DNA from 2 places in the Exiguobacterium sp. s166 genome. Region 1 is predicted to be linked to the other one. Evidence: a T-box and tRNA genes for the amino acid it is inferred to sense, from the RefSeq annotation. Region 1 holds a T-box; the other holds one or more tRNA genes.

What was found. The T-box of region 1 lies ahead of ileS (isoleucine--tRNA ligase). A T-box ahead of a tRNA ligase gene usually reads a tRNA of that ligase, here a tRNA-Ile.
Region 2: it encodes a tRNA-Ile, which carries the amino acid that the T-box ahead of ileS (isoleucine--tRNA ligase) is inferred to sense. The anticodon was not compared.

The regions. Positions count from the first base shown of each region.
Region 1 is NZ_JACSMU010000001.1:202,520-211,626, forward strand. Features, by position in the region: gene ileS (isoleucine--tRNA ligase) at 1-1,693, opposite strand, end outside; T-box leader at 1,751-1,979, opposite strand; gene KNP93_RS01045 (DivIVA domain-containing protein) at 1,980-2,501, opposite strand; gene KNP93_RS01050 (YlmH family RNA-binding protein) at 2,528-3,301, opposite strand; gene KNP93_RS01055 (YggT family protein) at 3,301-3,573, opposite strand; gene KNP93_RS01060 (cell division protein SepF) at 3,576-3,899, opposite strand; gene KNP93_RS01065 (YggS family pyridoxal phosphate-dependent enzyme) at 4,101-4,772, opposite strand; gene pgeF (peptidoglycan editing factor PgeF) at 4,759-5,535, opposite strand; gene ftsZ (cell division protein FtsZ) at 5,618-6,775, opposite strand; gene ftsA (cell division protein FtsA) at 6,815-8,119, opposite strand; gene KNP93_RS01085 (cell division protein FtsQ/DivIB) at 8,349-9,107, opposite strand, start outside.
Region 2 is NZ_JACSMU010000002.1:449,022-458,128, reverse strand. Features, by position in the region: gene KNP93_RS06770 (5' nucleotidase, NT5C type) at 1-531, opposite strand, end outside; gene ispG (flavodoxin-dependent (E)-4-hydroxy-3-methylbut-2-enyl-diphosphate synthase) at 631-1,740, opposite strand; gene KNP93_RS06760 (autophagy-related protein 27) at 1,932-2,285, opposite strand; gene KNP93_RS06755 (Na/Pi cotransporter family protein) at 2,626-4,266, shown strand; tRNA gene KNP93_RS06750 (tRNA-Met) at 4,386-4,459, shown strand; tRNA gene KNP93_RS06745 (tRNA-Ile) at 4,471-4,544, shown strand; gene KNP93_RS06740 (alpha-amylase) at 4,674-6,134, shown strand; gene KNP93_RS06735 (superoxide dismutase) at 6,228-6,836, shown strand; gene KNP93_RS06730 (peptidoglycan D,D-transpeptidase FtsI family protein) at 6,974-9,046, shown strand.

The DNA of each region.
Region 1 (9,107 bases):
AAAGAGACGAGTTGAACCATCCACGGTACTGGTCAGAACCTTCTAAATACAAGTCAGCCGGACGTTCGAGTTCCGGACGTGTAGCAAGAACACCGGCATGAGATGATCCGGAATCGAACCAGACATCCATGATGTCCGTTTCTTTTTTGAAGATTCCGTTCGGGCTTGCCGGATGGGTAAATCCTTCCGGTAACAAATCAACGGCTTCCCGCTCATACCAGACGTTTGATCCGTGTGCCGCAAACAGGTTCGCGATATGATCGATTGTTTCCGGTGTGACGATTTCCGTACCGTCTTCTGCATAGAAGATTGGCAGTGGAACACCCCACGCGCGTTGACGGGAAATGACCCAGTCTCCACGGTCTTTGAACATGTTGTGAAGACGTGTTTCGCCCCACTCCGGTACCCACTGGACTTCTTTGATTTCGTCGAGGATTTCAGCCCGGAAATCTTTGATTGAAGCGAACCACTGGGGTGTCGCACGGAAGATAACCGGTTTTTTCGTCCGCCAGTCATGCGGATACGAGTGTTTGATGAATGACAGTTTTAATAAAGCACCGGCTTCTTCTAACGCCACACCGATTTCTTTGTTGGCATCTTCATAGAATAATCCTTCAAAACCAGGAGCTTCTGCTGTCATGACACCTTTATCGTCAACCGGACAAAGCACATCCAGACCGTAAGCTTGACCGATTCTGAAGTCATCTTCCCCGTGTCCAGGTGCTGTATGAACAACACCCGTCGCTTCTGCCGTGACGTGATCGCCGAGCATGACAAGTGATTCCCGGTCATAGAGCGGGTGTTTCGCTTTGATGTACTCAAAGTCTGTCCCGTTAAAGACACGACCAACCGTAGCATTTTCCCAGCCGAGTGCTTCGATCACTTCCGGTACGAGGGTCTCGGCTACGATATAGCCTTTTCCTTCGTGTTCGATGCGTGCATATGTCAACTCACCGCTGACTGAGATTCCGAGGTTTGCCGGAATTGTCCAAGGTGTTGTTGTCCAGATGACGAAATGATCTGTCGGCTCCAAGATATTTTTTCCGTCCATGACTTGGAACGCCACGTAGATGGCAGCAGAACGTTTATCCTGGTATTCGATTTCGGCTTCTGCAAGAGCAGATTCCGATGACGGCGACCAGTACACCGGTTTTTTCCCTTTATAGATGTAACCTTTATTGGCCATATCGCCGAACAAACGAATTTGTGCTGCTTCGAATTCCGGTTGCAACGTGATGTATGGATTGTCATAGTCACCGAGAACACCAAGACGCTTGAATTGTTCACGTTGATGATCGACCTGTTCGAGCGCATACTTCGCACACAGCTCACGGAATTCCGCGACCGACATCGATTTACGGTCGACACCCGCTTTTTGAAGAGCCGTCTCGATTGGAAGTCCGTGTGTGTCCCAACCCGGTACGTACGGAGAACGGAATCCGTTCATTGATTTATAACGGACGACGATGTCTTTTAAGACTTTGTTCAATCCGTGTCCCATATGGATGTCCCCGTTTGCATAGGGAGGACCGTCGTGCAGGATGAATGTAGGTTTTCCGGCATTTTTTTCTTGAACTGCTTCATAGAGATTCATCTCGTTCCAGCGTGCCTGCATATCTGGTTCACGTTTCGGTAAGTTTCCCCGCATTAGAAATTCCGTTTTCATCATCAATAACGTATCTTTGTATTCCATTTGGCATTCCCTCACTTGTCTATATTTTACGTACAAAAAAAGCCAAGCTCATCCCCTGATAGGGACGAGCTTGGCTTGAACTCGCGGTACCACCCTACTAGCAATCCTGACAAACAGATTACCACTTAAGAGCCCGATAACGGAGGCGAAACGGCGGAACTTAATGAATATGTTCAGTCCCACACTCAAAGGGGATATCTTTTTTCATTTACTGATCGGGCTCGCACCAGTCCCCGATTCGCTGACAGTATCCTGATAAAAGACGTGTCCTTCTCATTGATTTAGCTTATATGACATCGTCGTCATTATACGCAACTGCCGGAATCTCGTCAAGCGCACCCCGGGTCGAAATATCGAATGCATCCCAGTCATGGCTCGTCAACAATTCCATCTGTGCGTCAATCAACACTTTGAATCGATTCCGGTACAATTCGATTTTTTTACGCATCTGTTCGACTTCGAAATCAGTCCGCTGTGCTCGACGTTGTGCTGCATCTTGCAATTGCTCGGCTTCCCGTTCCGCTTGTTTGACGATTAAGCTCGCTTCTTTCGTCGCATTGGCTTTGACTTCTTCTGCCGCTTCTTGTGCCACGATGATGGATTTGTTTAATGTTTCTTCCATCGAGCTGAAGTAATCGACACGCGACTGCATATTTTGAATGACTTCTTGCTGTTGACGGTTTTCCCGGAGCAACAATTCAAAATCTTTGATGACTTGATCAAGAAATTCATTGACCTCATCTTCGTCATAGCCGCGAAACTTACGTGTGAATTCCTTATTGTGAATATCAAGTGGCGTCAATGGCATGATGAAATCCTCCCTCAGCTTGTTGGTTATCCTTTTAGCAGACCGTATTGCAATTTAATCCGATCCCGTTTCGTCGAGCCGAGTACGGCGATTAACTTGACACGTCCCGTTCCGCGAAGGGACAGTAAGTCGCCTTCCTCTAACAAAAAACTTGGATCTTCGACGATTTTATAATTCACTTTGCTTTCACCTTGTTTAATCAGGCTTTGCGCTTTTTGTCTTGAAAAACCAAGGATTTCACTGACAACCGTATCAAAACGAAGCGAACTGACGAATCCCAGTTCTTCTTGCCATTCTTGATCCTTAATCTTCAACTGTTCTTCTGAATCCACGAGCGACAACCGAATCTTCGTTTTTCCCGCACGATCGACATTTGCTTCGATATAAGAAGCCACTTCTTTCGCAACGGCAAATTGGACGACTTGATCTTGGATGACCACGTCACCGAATTTCCCTCGCTTTAATCCGACATTCAGCAATGTGCCTGTCACCTGGCGATGCGAGAGCTCCACGAATTTGGTGGGATAATGGATACGATAAATGGCAATATCAAAATCGTTGGCATCAAGCTCATAATAATCAGGGGCAATCAGCGCACGCTGTCGTTCGGCGCCTTCAAAACCGCCCTCAAAAAAGAGGGCACATTTTGTTCCGACGAGTTCTCGGGTAATTTGTTGTTCACGCGGATCCAGAAAATCTGTCACTTTAAACGTATAGGTCGCTTCGACATGGTCGATCCAATTCAAGACGAGATCGACGAACTCCCGCTCATGTCCGCGATAATGATCATAGACACTCATTACAGGAAGATTGCTCGAATACCCGACTGTGCGAGATTAAGCACAAGAAAGGCAACAATAGGTGAAATGTCAAGCATACCTCCGATGGGCGGGATAATCCGTCGGAACGGCGCGAGGAAAGGTTCAACTAACATAGCGAGAACTTGACCGAATCGTGATTCACGTGCGTTTGGGAACCACGATAATAAAATATAGGCAATCATGACGTAGCTGTAGTATTGAAGTAACGTGCTGAGTGTACGACCGATTGCGTACATGACTTGCGAATCCATGCTTACCACCCCTTATGGTTGATATCATCTTCACCGAGCAGATTTGAAATACTTCCGGCCAGCTCGACGTTGTTCGGAACACAGAGGAGTGTATTTTGACTGATTGTCGTAATCGTTCCATCAAGGGCAAACACGACACCTGACAAGAAATTGATCATTTGGCGTGATTGATCTTTAGACATCCGCTGCATGTTAACGATGACAGCACGATTTTGGCGAAGATGTTCGCCAATTTCCTGTGCTTCGTTAAACACACGCGGTTCACTGAGAATGACTTGTGATTTTGTCTTTTTTGTATGAATGGGTACGATGTTCGATTGTCTCACAGGGTCCTCCTTTTGAGTAACACTCGGGGTAGATTCCTCGTAGTACTCGTCGTATTCTTGCTGTGATGCACCTCTACCTTTATTTATTGTAGCATCATTTTCATATTCGAGTTCATCTAAATCGTCTGTGTTACCGAGAAATAGATTTTGCATTTTTGATTTGAATCCCATATCGATTCTCCTTTCGCATATCTAGACAATTTATGATTGGACTAACGTCGTTCCGATTCGGACGTATGTCGCACCTTCTTCAATGGCAATCTGATAATCTGATGACATACCCATTGATAACTCCGTGCATGGTGCGTGCGGTAGATGGCGGGAAGCCACTTCATCCCGCAACACACGCAGCGAATGAAAGACTGAACGCAGTACTTGCTCGTCCTCCGTCAATGGTGCCATCGTCATCAACCCGATGACGCGGACCATCGGATATTGTCCGACTTCATGCAAAAATGAATGGACATCTTCCGGATCAATTCCTTGCTTTGATTCTTCCCCGGAGACGTTGACTTGAACAAAACAATCGACGGGTCGTTTCGCACGTTTGTTGATTTCTTCCGCCAAATGCAGCCTGTCCAAGGAATGCAACACATCAATCCGATCAATGATTTGCCGGACTTTACGAGTCTGTAACGTTCCAATGAAATGCCACTCACAAGCCTCACGTCCTAAGACCGTTTGTTTGTCGGTCAACCCTTCCGGACGATTCTCACCAAGTGCCGTTATCCCTGAAGCGAGTAGCTCGGCTGCCACTTCACTTGACACTGATTTCGTCACGCCGATCAATTGTACCTGCTTTTTTTGCTCAGTCTTTTCATACGCCTGTTTCATGTTTTGTCGGACATGTTGTACATTTTCAGAAATTGACATCGAGAGACTCCTTTACAATCAAACTGGCAAACCGTCCACCATGATCTCCGTGACGATAGGAGAAATAGTCTTCTGCCTGACAGTTCGTACAGATTCCTGTATCGAGCACATCGCCGACACCACTGCGTTCGGCTAACATAGCATTTGTTTTTTGAAGCGATAACATGGCTTTCCCGTCTTCTTTCTTGATGTAAGGAGATTCTTCAAGACCAAGTTGATCTACAGCTTCAAGGACCGGTCCATCGACTTCATAACAACATTCACGAATCGAGGGTCCGATGACCATCTGAATAGAAGACCGTTCGGCACCGGCTTGTTCCATCTTTGTCAGAGTTGCTTCGACGATGTTAGCGACCGTTCCGCGCCAACCGGCGTGAACATTTGCAATGATACCGGTCCGCGGATCACAGAACAGGAGCGGTACACAGTCAGCAAACAGCATCATCAATAAAACGTTTGAGTCCGTTGTCACCAGTCCGTCTGTACCCTTGATTGCCGTTTCGTAATCAGAAGCTCCACGACCGGACTCGAGTGTCGTTACTTGTTCCACGTGATTGCCGTGCACTTGTTCAGCCCAAACAGAGTTTTCTAAAGCTAAATCCAGTTGTCGGACGATGACTTCACGATTTTTGATGACCCCTTCCGGATCATCCTTGACGTGCAGTCCTAAGTTGCCCTTGCCATGAGGGGCTGAAAATTTTGTCGTAAACGCTGCGCGAACAGTACCTGTCGGCGTATCCCATTTTATCCATTGACCAAACATTTCATCCCATCCTTTTTTAAAAAAAGAGGTGTCGCTTACGCGACACCTCTTGATCTAGCAGTCGTGTCTTTGGAATATCGGATTAACGATTATTCCGGCGAAGGAAAGAAGGAATATCCATCGTCTCTTCAACATCTGACCCTTTTGCTGATTCTTGGTTCGAGCTACTAGGTGTCTCTTCGACTTGCGGTTTAGGTTCTTCAGCTACCGGTGATGGTGCCGCTTGCTTTTTCTTAAGCAAGTTTTTCATCATCTCTTGTGCTGATGGGATTTCAAAATCGAGTGGTTCGTTTTCGAATTCAGTTGCGATGACCGTAACAATGATTTCGTCTTCCAAGTTGTCGTTGATGACTGATCCGAAGATTAAGTTAACTTCTTCATCCGCAGCGCTTTGAACGATTTGAGCCGCTTCCGTTACTTCATAAAGGCTCAAGTTCGCACTACCGGTAATGTTCATCAGGACGCCTTTTGCCCCTTCAATCGATGTTTCAAGCAATGGACTTGAAATCGCTTTTTTCGCAGCTTCCGTTGCACGGTGTTCGCCGGTTGCGACACCAACACCCATCAATGCTGAACCTTTTTCCGTCATGATCGTTTTAACATCCGCGAAATCCAGGTTGATGAGACCAGGAACGGCGATTAAGTCCGTAATCCCTTGTACCCCTTGACGAAGAACGTTATCGGCTTCTTTAAAGGCTTCAAGCATCGGTGTGTTACGATCGACGATTTCAAGCAATTTATCGTTCGGGATGACGATGAGTGTATCGACTTTTTCTTTAAAGTTCTGAACACCTGAAACAGCATGTTGCATCCGTTTACGGCCTTCGAACATGAAAGGTTTTGTGACGACACCTACTGTCAATGCGCCGATTTCTTTAGAAATTTCTGCGATGACCGGTGCAGCACCTGTTCCGGTACCTCCACCCATTCCTGCCGTTACGAAAACCATATCGGCACCAGATAAAATTTCTGTCAACTGTTCGCGGCTTTCTTCGGCAGCTTTTTTACCGATTTCCGGATTTGCTCCGGCACCAAGACCACGTGTCAGTTTTGCTCCGAGTTGAAGTTTTACATCTGCCTGTGACATGTTTAATGCTTGTGCATCCGTGTTGACAGCGATGAATTCTACGCCTTGGACACCATGTTCGATCATTCGGTTGACAGCGTTAGATCCACCGCCACCTACTCCGATGACTTTGATTTTAGCTACTTGGTCCATCATTTCATCAAAATGCAACATAAAAGGGGCCCCCTATTTTTTTTACTGATAATTTTTTATTTAGCCGAAAAATTTCTCAAAGAAACTGCTGAATGACTTTCGCTCTTTTGGAGGCTGTTCCTTCTGTGGTCGCTCTTCGCGTACTGAAGGTTGGGAAGGGTGTGCAAGTAACTCCTCTTGCTCACGGCCTTGTGCGGCTACTCCCTTTTCGTCCGCACGGTCAAATCCTGACTTCGAAACGGCACTGCGTGATAAAACATATCGTAACATCCCAGCAGCGACAGCATACTTCGGATGACGAATCCCCAAGCTGGCTGGTTGATACACATTCACGCTTTGTTTAAAGATTCGCTTACCGAGCTGGTCAATTCCTGGTAGGGAAGAACTGCCACCACAAAGAATGATTCCACTGTTCATTTGTGTATACCCAGCCTGTGTCATTCGTTTCTGAATCATCTCAAAAATCTCTTCCAGACGGGCTTCAAGGACAAAGCCAATCTCCGTCTGTGGTTCGAAACGGTGTTCCCCGTTGATTGTCACGTACGAGACTTTCTCTTCCGGGTCACCTAACGCTTCTAATGCGACGCCGTATTCTTCTTTGGCTAGTTTCGCATCCTGGTATTTACAATTCATTTTATACGTCAAATCGCGTGTCAGGTGATCTCCACCGTACGCAAGTGTCGTTGTGTAAACTAAATCGTTTTTTTCATAAATTGAAAGAGTGGTCGTTTCATGTCCGATATCAACGATCCCTACACCCAGCTCCAACTCATCAATCGAGGCTGCGATTCGTGAGACGGCTAAACTTTCCAGCACATACCCCGCAAGTTCCAACCCAGCCCGTTCGATGGAACGTTTGATGCTATGTAGAATCGTCTTCGCTCCGATAATCAGCTTCCCTGTCACTTCTAGACGATAACCAATCATTCCACGTGGATCTGTGATCTCCGTCTGCTGATCGACAGTAAATGTTTTAGGTAACACATCGACAACGCTCAATTCGTTTGGAATCCGCATCACCATTGCTGAGTGAAGGACATCCTTCACGTCGTCATCCGTGATTTCGTTATCTTCCCCTTTGATTGATGTCATCCCTTGGCAATCTTTGACTTGGATGTGCTCACCGGAAATTGCTACATATACTTCACCAATTGGTTCGCCGAGTGTGCGCTCCACTTCTGCAACCGCTTGTTTAATGGCATTTACTGTTTGATCGATGTCGACGATGACACCTCGCTTGACGCCTGCAGATGGTGCAGACCCTTCCGCTAAGACATTGAGTGTTCCACCTAGAAGTTCACCGACGATGAGTTTCACTTCCGATGTCCCAATATCTAGTGCGGCAATCGTACCTTTCGTTTCCATGGGAGTGACACCTCCACTTTCATAATACTAATCCTATCGTCCCTGTTTATATTTACAGGAATCGAGACAATCTTCTTCTCGTTTAAGTCTACACTATAAAAAACCTCACGAAAAGAAGTTATTGTCTAACTTACCCATCTAATAGATTACGATTTGATGACGATGTGTCCGCTTTCCTACTAATGAAAACAAACGTTTGTCAAACCCATCTAATCCATGATGTTATTTTCTAATTTTTACCTTTATATGGTTTGAAATAGATTCCTCCATCAATGGTGATTGTTCCAGTCTTTCCTTTTGGCAAAGCGGAAATCACCTTGACATATTCATTCAACGAGTTAGAAAAAGCCGATGTACTCAATAAGACGGTATTTCCGTCTGTCATGAATAACTTCAATCCCCCCTTGTCCGTCTGATCATTGGCTACGATTTCCGAAATCCGGCTCCGGACTTTCGGCTCGATTTTGACGAGTTCCTTTGTCAGACGTTCCAGGGACTGATCCGTAAATCCTGTTAGAATCGGTGCATCAAACAATTCTTCCTTCGACTTTCCGGGAAGAATCGTCCCATCCGCTAAGACAATCCGGGCACCCGGTTTATCTTTGGCATACGCAATCTCTTTTTCTTCGACGACGTCAACTTCGTAATGATGTAAAAACGTTTTTTTCATCGTCGCTTCACGAATACCCGGGACATCTTCAATCCGTTCCAACACGGCTTCTTCCGACACATTGAAGGCATGTGTCTCCTTCACCTTAATACGTGATGCTTGAATGATGTCTTCCTTCTTGACGTTCACGGTGCCGGTGACGTCAAACGTCGCGACACGCGAAAAACTCGATTGAAGATAGAAGACGACACCAATCAATAGACCGATCAGGATGAGGACATAGATTAAACGCCGGTTCGCCTTTTTCCGACGCTGCTCACGGACATATGGAATTTTATCTTCTAAGCTGCGGACAGTCGTATCCATCTTCGGCTGTCT
Region 2 (9,107 bases), on a different contig from region 1:
CTCGTTCCAAGATGAGACACGGACGATATTGTCAGGGACAGGACGACGATTGTAAGGTGCATCAAATAAAATAACGGGAATCGACGTGTCTTCCGCAATTTGAATCGCATTTTCGAGACGATCCTCCATGAAGAGGTCAAGGGACAAATCACGGACGACTTGTACTTTATCGTGTGAGCCGGTCATGATCAGAGAATCAAGCGGTAATTCATGTTGTTTAATCCATTCTTCGGTTACGGGACGGACGATTTCTGACCGTGCCGTCACGTAATGGAGATCGTATTGTTTTCTTAAGTCCCAAAGGTGTTGTTTGACAAGTTCTTGGGGGATGGATTCACGATAGATGCCGAGTTCATGACCTGATTTGACCATGAATTCCCAAAACTCGATTTGCTCCATGTCCGTATAGGTGTGAAGCTCGTATTCAGAGGCCATCTCAAAATCAATCGATGTCCCGAGATATTTGTTCATATAATTAAAGCACGAAGAAGGATGAGTGATTGTTCCATCAATATCAATTCCGATTTTCACTTACATCACCAACATTCTATAAATTTTCTGCCACTAGTATAACACAGTCGAAAAGCGGAAACGAAAAAAAGAGTCGCTCCCGAGGAGGACTCTTTTTTATTAGGCTTGACTGGCTTTAGCGGCTTTTTTTTCCGCTTCTTTTTCAAGAACGATCGCATCGATTTCTTTTTTCAATTCTTCGACCATCGTTGCTTCCGGTACTTTACGGATGATTTCTCCGTGACGGAATAACAATCCTTCGTTACGTGCACCGGCAATTCCGATATCGGCTTCGCGGGCTTCACCAGGACCGTTAACGGCACAACCAAGAACAGCAACTTTGATGTTGACTTGAATTTTATCAATGTAATCTTCGATTTCTGCAGCAATGGCCATTAAATCGATTTCAATCCGTCCGCATGTCGGGCAAGAAATCAACGTTGCAGCGTTTGCCGCAAGACCAAATGATTTCAAGACTTCTTTTGCGACTTTTACTTCTTCTACCGGATCGGCAGAAAGGGAAACCCGGACCGTGTTACCGATACCACGTGATAGAATCGCACCGAGACCGGCGGCTGATTTTAGTGAACCTGTACGTAAAGGACCAGATTCCGTGATACCGACGTGCAATGGATAATCAAACGACTCAGAAGCGAGCTGATATGCTTCAAGTGCCAATTGAACATCAGAAGCTTTTAAAGAAACGATGATATCGTGGAAATCGAGATCCTCGAGAATCTTGATGTGATGTAATGCGCTTTCAACCATCCCACGAGCAGTTGGATAACCGTATTTTTCGAGAATATGTTTCTCGAGTGAACCGGCATTAACACCAATGCGAATCGGGATATTTTTGGCTTTTGCAGCCGTCACGACCGCTTCAACTTTTTCGCGACGTCCGATATTACCCGGATTGATCCGGATTTTATCAACACCCGCCTCGATGGCCATGAGAGCGAGTTTATAATTAAAGTGAATGTCTACGACAAGTGGAATGTTAATCCGGCTCTTGATTTCTGCAAGAGCAAGCGCATCACGTTCTTCCGGACAAGCGACACGGACGATTTGGCATCCCGCTTCTTCAAGACGTAAAATTTCAGCGACAGTCGCTTCGACGTCGTGTGTTTTTGTTGTCGTCATACTTTGAATGATGACTTCATTACTTCCACCAATGACAAGGTCCCCAACACGAACGGGACGAGTCTTAGAGCGATGGACCATTTTCGGCATATCGAAAATCTCCTTTTGCGGCATAACGCCAGATTGTTTATGACTACTTGTACTATCATATCGAACTATTCCCTAAAAATCGAGAAACAAGAACGAAAATTGAACATTTACAATTGTTTAACACGAATAAGGGAAAGTCAATCCGTCGTCGGACGGACGTTTTTTCCTTAAATGCAAGGATACATCTAATTTCAAGAAGACGGGCGGGACGTTTTTTTCTTCAGGCGAACAAGCAGGAGTGGTGTCAGCGAATAAATGACATGACCGATTATAATGAATGTCACTCCTGAAGTCTGATATCCGAATTGGTACAGGAAAACACCAATCGGGAAGGTCCAGACGTTTGCGGCGACGGTATAAGGAAACACTTGGCGAAACGCCCAGGGTCTTGGCAAAATCCACTGAATGAACCATCGATTCAGATAAGAGACGAATAAGAGATATAACAAGATGGCAATCGCAATGAAGATGAAATGCAGGGTGAACCAAATGATAAACGGAATCGACTGTTTCAGAAAAATGCTATCAATAATTGTCGACCACAAGGAAATCCATGCTAATCCACAAAAATAAAGGGAGACATCGGCAAGTCGAGTCTTTAAAAATCCACGGTTTGGAATTAAGGTAGTTTGTAAGTAATTAAGCAGTTGACTTAAAAAATGCAATGAAATCACTCTTTCTTCTGTTTTATAACAAGATTTAAATTGTTGAAAAACCTTTTGTTTAAAGGGGTATTCTGTATTGGTACAGATTAATAAAACCTTAACAATTGAATATGTGAAAATCTATTTACAAGTTCACCAGACCTTTACATAATAGGGGAGGTTGAAACAATGAATTCTTAACAACAAATCAATTCCACTTTTTATATGAGGAGATGACAAGATGAACTATGATTTACAGGAAATGATCTTCACCTTTATCGGTGGACTGGGTATTTTCCTATTCGGTATTAAGTATATGGGAGATGGTCTGCAAAAAACAGCGGGAGACCGTCTACGGTACATTTTAGATAAATATACCTCCAATCCGTTTCTCGGAATTTTGGCCGGTATCGTCGTTACGGTCTTGATTCAGTCGTCATCGGGAACGACCGTCATCGTCGTTGGTCTGGTCAGTGCCGGTTTGATGAACTTACGTCAAGCAATCGGTGTTGTCATGGGGGCAAACATCGGAACGACGATTACGGCCTTCATCATCGGCTTTAACGTTAAGGAAGCTGCACTTCCGGCGATTGCGCTGGGAGCGTTCCTGATTTTCTTCTTCAATAAAGAACGGATTCAATACATCGGTCAAATTTTCTTCGGGTTTGGAGCGCTCTTCTATGGGTTGACGCTCATGGGAGACGGAATGGCACCGCTTGAATCAAGCGAATGGTTCCGAGAACTGACAGTATCGATGTCAGATAGTCCTTTGCTGGGTGTATTTGTTGGAACCATTTTCACAATGTTAGTTCAATCCTCATCTGCGACAATCGGGATTTTGCAAGAATTATATGATGGCGGAATGATCGATATTAAGGCTGCGCTACCCGTCTTGTTCGGTGATAATATCGGAACAACGATTACGGCTGTTCTCGCGGCTCTCGGCGCTTCGATTGCGGCAAAACGGACAGCTGCGGCGCACGTCATCTTTAATATCGTCGGAACGATTTTGTTCTTGATTGCCTTACCTGTATTCTCGAGTTTCATCACCTGGATTACAGGAGCGCTTGATCTTGAACCGAAAATGCAAATTGCTTTTGCTCATGGTACATTTAATGTTGTCAACACGTTGATTCAATGCTGGTTCATCGCGCAAATCGCATGGCTTGTTCAAAAAGTCGTGCCGGGAACGGATACGACCGTCGATTCGAAACCACGCCACTTGGATCAAAACATCTTAAACCAGTCGTCGTCACTCGCATTGAATCAAGCAAAACTTGAAGTGTTACGAATGGGTGAATTCTCAAAAGAAGGGCTTGGGAAAGCGCACCGTTATACGCAATCACATGATAAAAAAGACGTCTCGGACGCCGGACAGATCGAATATGCAATTAACCATTTGAACACTGAAGTCACAAGTTATCTTGTTAAGGTCGCGGCACATGATTTATCCGAACGGGAATCAAACGATCACTCACTTCTCATGCACGCCGTCAACGATTTTGAACGGATTGGTGATCACGTCGAAAATGTCATCGAACTGGTTGACTTCCAAATCGTCAATCGGATTACGTTTACCGATAAGGCTAAAAAAGAATTGGATGAAATGTACATCTTGACGCAAAAAATCGTCGAAACAGCCATTAAAGCCGTTGAACTCGATGATGTTTCACTGGCACGTCAAGTGCTTGAGTTAGAAGGGAAACTGGATTCCCTTGAACGTTCATTCCGCAAACACCATGTCTTGCGTGTTAATGCAGGGGAGTGTACCGGTCAGGCCGGAATGATCTTCGTGGATCTGCTGTCGAACCTGGAACGGATCGGTGACCACGCCGTCAATATTACGGACCTGGTACTCGAGCAACGTTCAGGAACAGCCTGAATAGGTGAATGAAGCAAGAGGAATTTCTGAAAAGAAATTCCTCTTTGTTTTTGTGAGATAGTTTATTGACATTCGAGTTTGATTTTAGTAACCTTATATTAGTTGTTTCAAACCATCATGGCGGTGTAGCTCAGCTGGCTAGAGCGTACGGTTCATACCCGTGAGGTCGTGGGTTCGACTCCCTCCGCCGCTACTATTACTTAAGGACCCTTAGCTCAGCTGGTTAGAGCTGACGGCTCATAACCGTCCGGTCGCAGGTTCGAGTCCTGCAGGGTCCATTTTAGAACGCACACTCTTTTTTAAGAGTGTGCGTTTATTTTTGGTTGCTTGGGGAATATTAAAGATATTGTAATAATGTTCATACAATACTATTCATACTATGGCAATTTAAGGGAGAGCGAAGAGAGATGGAACGTAACCATACAATGATGCAGTTTTTTGAGTGGCATGTAGAAAATGATGGGAAGCATTGGCAGCGCTTAAAAGAGAGAGCGCCGGAACTGCGTGCTGCAGGCATCACATCTGTTTGGATTCCGCCAGCGTCAAAGGGACAATCAGATGAAGACACAGGGTATGGCATTTACGATGTCTATGATTTAGGAGAGTTTGATCAAAAAGGGACGGTCCGCACGAAGTACGGGACAAAAGACGAGCTAATCGAAGCCATTCAAGTCGCACACGAAAATGATATCGCGATTTATGCCGATGTCGTCATGAACCATAAAGCAGCAGCAGATGAACTCGAGACGATTAAAGTCGTTGAGGTCCATCCGGAAGACCGTTCGCAAGAAATTTCAGAAGAATTTGAAATTGATGCCTGGACGAAGTTTACGTTCCCCGGTCGAAACGGTAAATATTCGGATTTCATCTGGACACATGAATTTTTCAACGGTACGGATTTTGATGCCCGGGAAGAGAAAACGGGTGTCTTTAAGATTTCCGGTAAAAATAAAGACTGGAACGATCAAGTAGACAATGAATTCGGAAACTATGACTATTTGATGTTCGCTAACATTGATTACAACCATCCTGAAGTGCGTGAAGAGATGATTAACTGGGGAAACTGGTTTAAAGAGACAATCAATTGCCAAGGTTTCCGTTTGGACGCCATCAAACATATCAACTACGAATTCGTCAACGAGTTCGCAAAATCGATGATCGGAGATAATCCGGACGGTTTCTATATGGTCGGTGAGTTTTGGAAATCGGATTTAGATGATTGCCGTCAATTTTTAGACAGTGTTGATTATACAATCGATTTATTTGATGTGCCGCTCCATTATAAATTCCATGAAGCGTCGCAACAGGGACAAGAATTTGATTTAACGACATTATTTGCGGATACACTGGTTGAATCCCACCCGACGAACGCGGTGACATTCGTTGATAACCATGACTCGCAACCAGGTGAATCGCTCGAGTCGTGGATTGATGACTGGTTCAAACAACATGCCTATGCATCGGTACTCCTTCGTAAAGATGGTTATCCATGTGTCTTCTACGGTGATTATTATGGTATCCAAGGACCTCACCCGGTCGAAGGCAAAAAAGAAATGATCAATGCTTTACTGTATGCCCGTTACCATAAAGCATATGGCGAACAAGAAGATTACCTTGACGATCCACATTGTATCGGTTGGGTCCGTCGTGGTGTCGAAGAATTCCCGAACTCGGGATGCGCTGTTTTACTTTCGAATGCGGACATGTGCGAAAAACGAATGTTTGTCGGTGAGACGCGTGCCGGAGAAGAGTGGTTTGATTATACGAACCACCAAGAAGAACCGGTTGTGATCGATGAAGAGGGCTTCGGCGTTTTCCCGGTTCCAGGCGGCGGTGTCTCTGTATTTGCTCCGCGTGACGAACAGTAATTTTCGAGGGTCATTGCTTGCGCCTGACCAACTATTTTTGCTAGTCTTAAAGAGTACTGAAATTCCGAAAATAGGATAAAGGGGGACATGAAAATGTCAAAATTTGAATTACCAGAACTCGGCTACGCTTATGATGCGCTAGAGCCACATATCGATGCTCGTACGATGGAGATTCACCACTCTAAACACCACAACACGTATGTCACGAACGTCAATGCAGCACTTGAAGGGTCAGAGCACGAAGGAAAATCACTTGAAGAATTACTTCAAAACCTGGATTCACTTCCTGCAAACATTCAAACAGCTGTCCGTAACAACGGTGGCGGTCATTGGAACCATTCGTTCTTCTGGAAACTCTTGAAAAAGAACGATGGTGCAGCACCAACTGGTGAACTTGCTTCAGCAATCGACGAGTCATTCGGTTCGTTTGATGCGTTCAAAGATGAGTTCGCAAAAGCAGCTACAACACGTTTTGGTTCAGGTTGGGCTTGGCTCATCGTTGACGGCGGGAAATTATCAGTCGTTTCAACACCAAACCAAGACACACCAGTCATGGAAGGGAAAACGCCGATTCTCGGACTTGATGTTTGGGAACATGCGTATTACCTCAACTATCAAAACCGTCGTCCTGATTACATCAACGCCTTCTTTAATGTCGTTGACTGGGATCATGTGGCAAAACTTTACGCTGACGCAAAATAATTAGTATATCAAAACATCGATTTCCATTTCGGGAATCGATGTTTTTTAATGCGGAAAATGATGGGATAGGTTGTTATGGAAAGTTTCCTTCTATATAATGAAACAAGATGACTTTTTGAACGATAGGGGAGTACGCCATGGCGAAACGAATCACGGTGAAGGGAAAACGGCGGAATCATCTGCCACTTCGCCTTAACTTAATGTTTTTTGTAGTATTTTTATTGTTTGCGATTTTAATTTTCCGCTTAGGTGTCGTCCAGATTGTGAATGGTGAAAAGATTTCACGTGAAGTTCAAAAAACGGAAATGATTGCTTCGAAATACGAAGTTCCGCGTGGGAAGATTTATGACCGCGATGGCCGGTTGTTAGTCGATACGATCTCGAAATACTCGATTGTCTATCGTCGTTCCCAGAATACGAAAGTCGACGAACGGATTGAAATCGCTTCGCGTCTTGCGGCAATCATCAATCTTCCGAAAGACGATTGGAAAGTCACGGAACGTGACATGAAAGATTACTGGGTAGCTGTCAACAGTGAAGAATCAGATCGACGGTATAAGAAGGCAGTGGAAAAGCGTTATCCAAACGCTGAAGAACAGAACAAATTGTCAATTTCGGAGCAGGATCAAATTCGCCTCGATACGATTACGAAAAAAGATATCGATTTTGATGATAAGACGATGGAAATCATCGCCATCAAACACAACATGGAAGTCGGTTATGCCCTGGACCCGCAGCTCGTTAAATTAGGAGCGAATGCTAAAGAAATGGCGATTATCGATGAAAACCTTGAAGATCTAAAAGGAGTATCGGTTGAGCCGTTTTATGAACGCTCATATCCATATGAAGGAACGTTACGAAATATCTTCGGGAAGTACTCGAAAATTCCTGCAGAACAACAAGCGGAATTCAAGGCAAAAGGATACAGCCTGAACGACCGGGTCGGAACATCATTCCTCGAGCAACAGTATGAAGATCTGTTGCGCGGAAAACCGGCTTACGATGTCTATGAAACGTTTAACGGTGAACCGGTCGGTGAACCGAATCGTGAAGAAGGCGAATCCGGGAAAGATCTCGTCTTGACGGTTGATGCAGAATACAACAAACAAGTTGACCAGATCTTGCAGCAAGCCATCAAGATGGGGCGCGGCATGGGAAGCGGTTATCTTAAAGAAGGATACGCTGTTGTCATGAATCCGAAAACCGGAGAAATTTTGGCAATGTCCGGTCAGAAGCTTGACACTGCGACGAATAAATTCAGTGATGTTGCCATCAATAACGTGTTGACTTCTCTGCAAATCGGTTCAACGATTAAAGGGGCAACAGTTGCGATGGGGCTCGAAGAAGGAGTCATTCGTCAAAACGAGGTCATCAATGATGCGCCGATCACAATTGGTGGGACGAAAAAAGGATCGTACGTCAACATGGGACCGATTACGGACCTGACGGCACTCGAACGTTCGTCAAACGTCTACATGTTTAACATCGCGATGCGAATGGCGAAATACCCGAGTAACGGTGTCGCTGGCGCGAGCGTCGATGCGGCTGCAGCGATCATGCAGAATTATTACAGTCAATTTGGTCTCGGTGTAACAACAGGAATTGATCTTCCGTATGAAGCAAAAGGGGTACAAGGTACACCGGACCGCGTCACGCTCTTGATGGACCGCGTGATTGGTCAATATGATGCCTTTACACCACTTCAAGTTGCGCAGTATGTTTCGACACTCGCGAATGGCGGGTACCGTGTACAACCGCACTTCTTAAAAGAAGTGTTGGCTTCAAACTCGATTGAAGACGAAACGAAGAAAGTTGATTACAGTTTTAAAACAAACTATTTAAACCGGATTGAAGTCAGTCAAGCGAATATTGATCATGTCCGTGAAGGATTCCATCGTGTTGTCAAAGGAGAACGCGGGACTGCGAAAATCATTGCCCAAACCGGCATCGATGCGGCAGCGAAAACAGGAACGGCGCAGGTCAGTGTTTACGGCGAAGACGGAATTGCACTTCGGGATGGAAGTGGACAACCGGTTCGCTCGTTGAACTCGAACTTAGTCGGCTGGGCGCCATACGACAATCCAGAGATGGCATGGGCCGTGTTCCTTCCATATATGGAGCAGGAAACCGTCAACTCGAAAATTGGTCATGATTTAGTGAAGGCATACTTTAATGTGAAAGATGTTCCATGGCAAACTAAGCCAAATTAACTAGTAAAGCGAAGATGAGGAAACTCATCTTCGCTTTTTTTTGTATGGATTGACCTGTTTT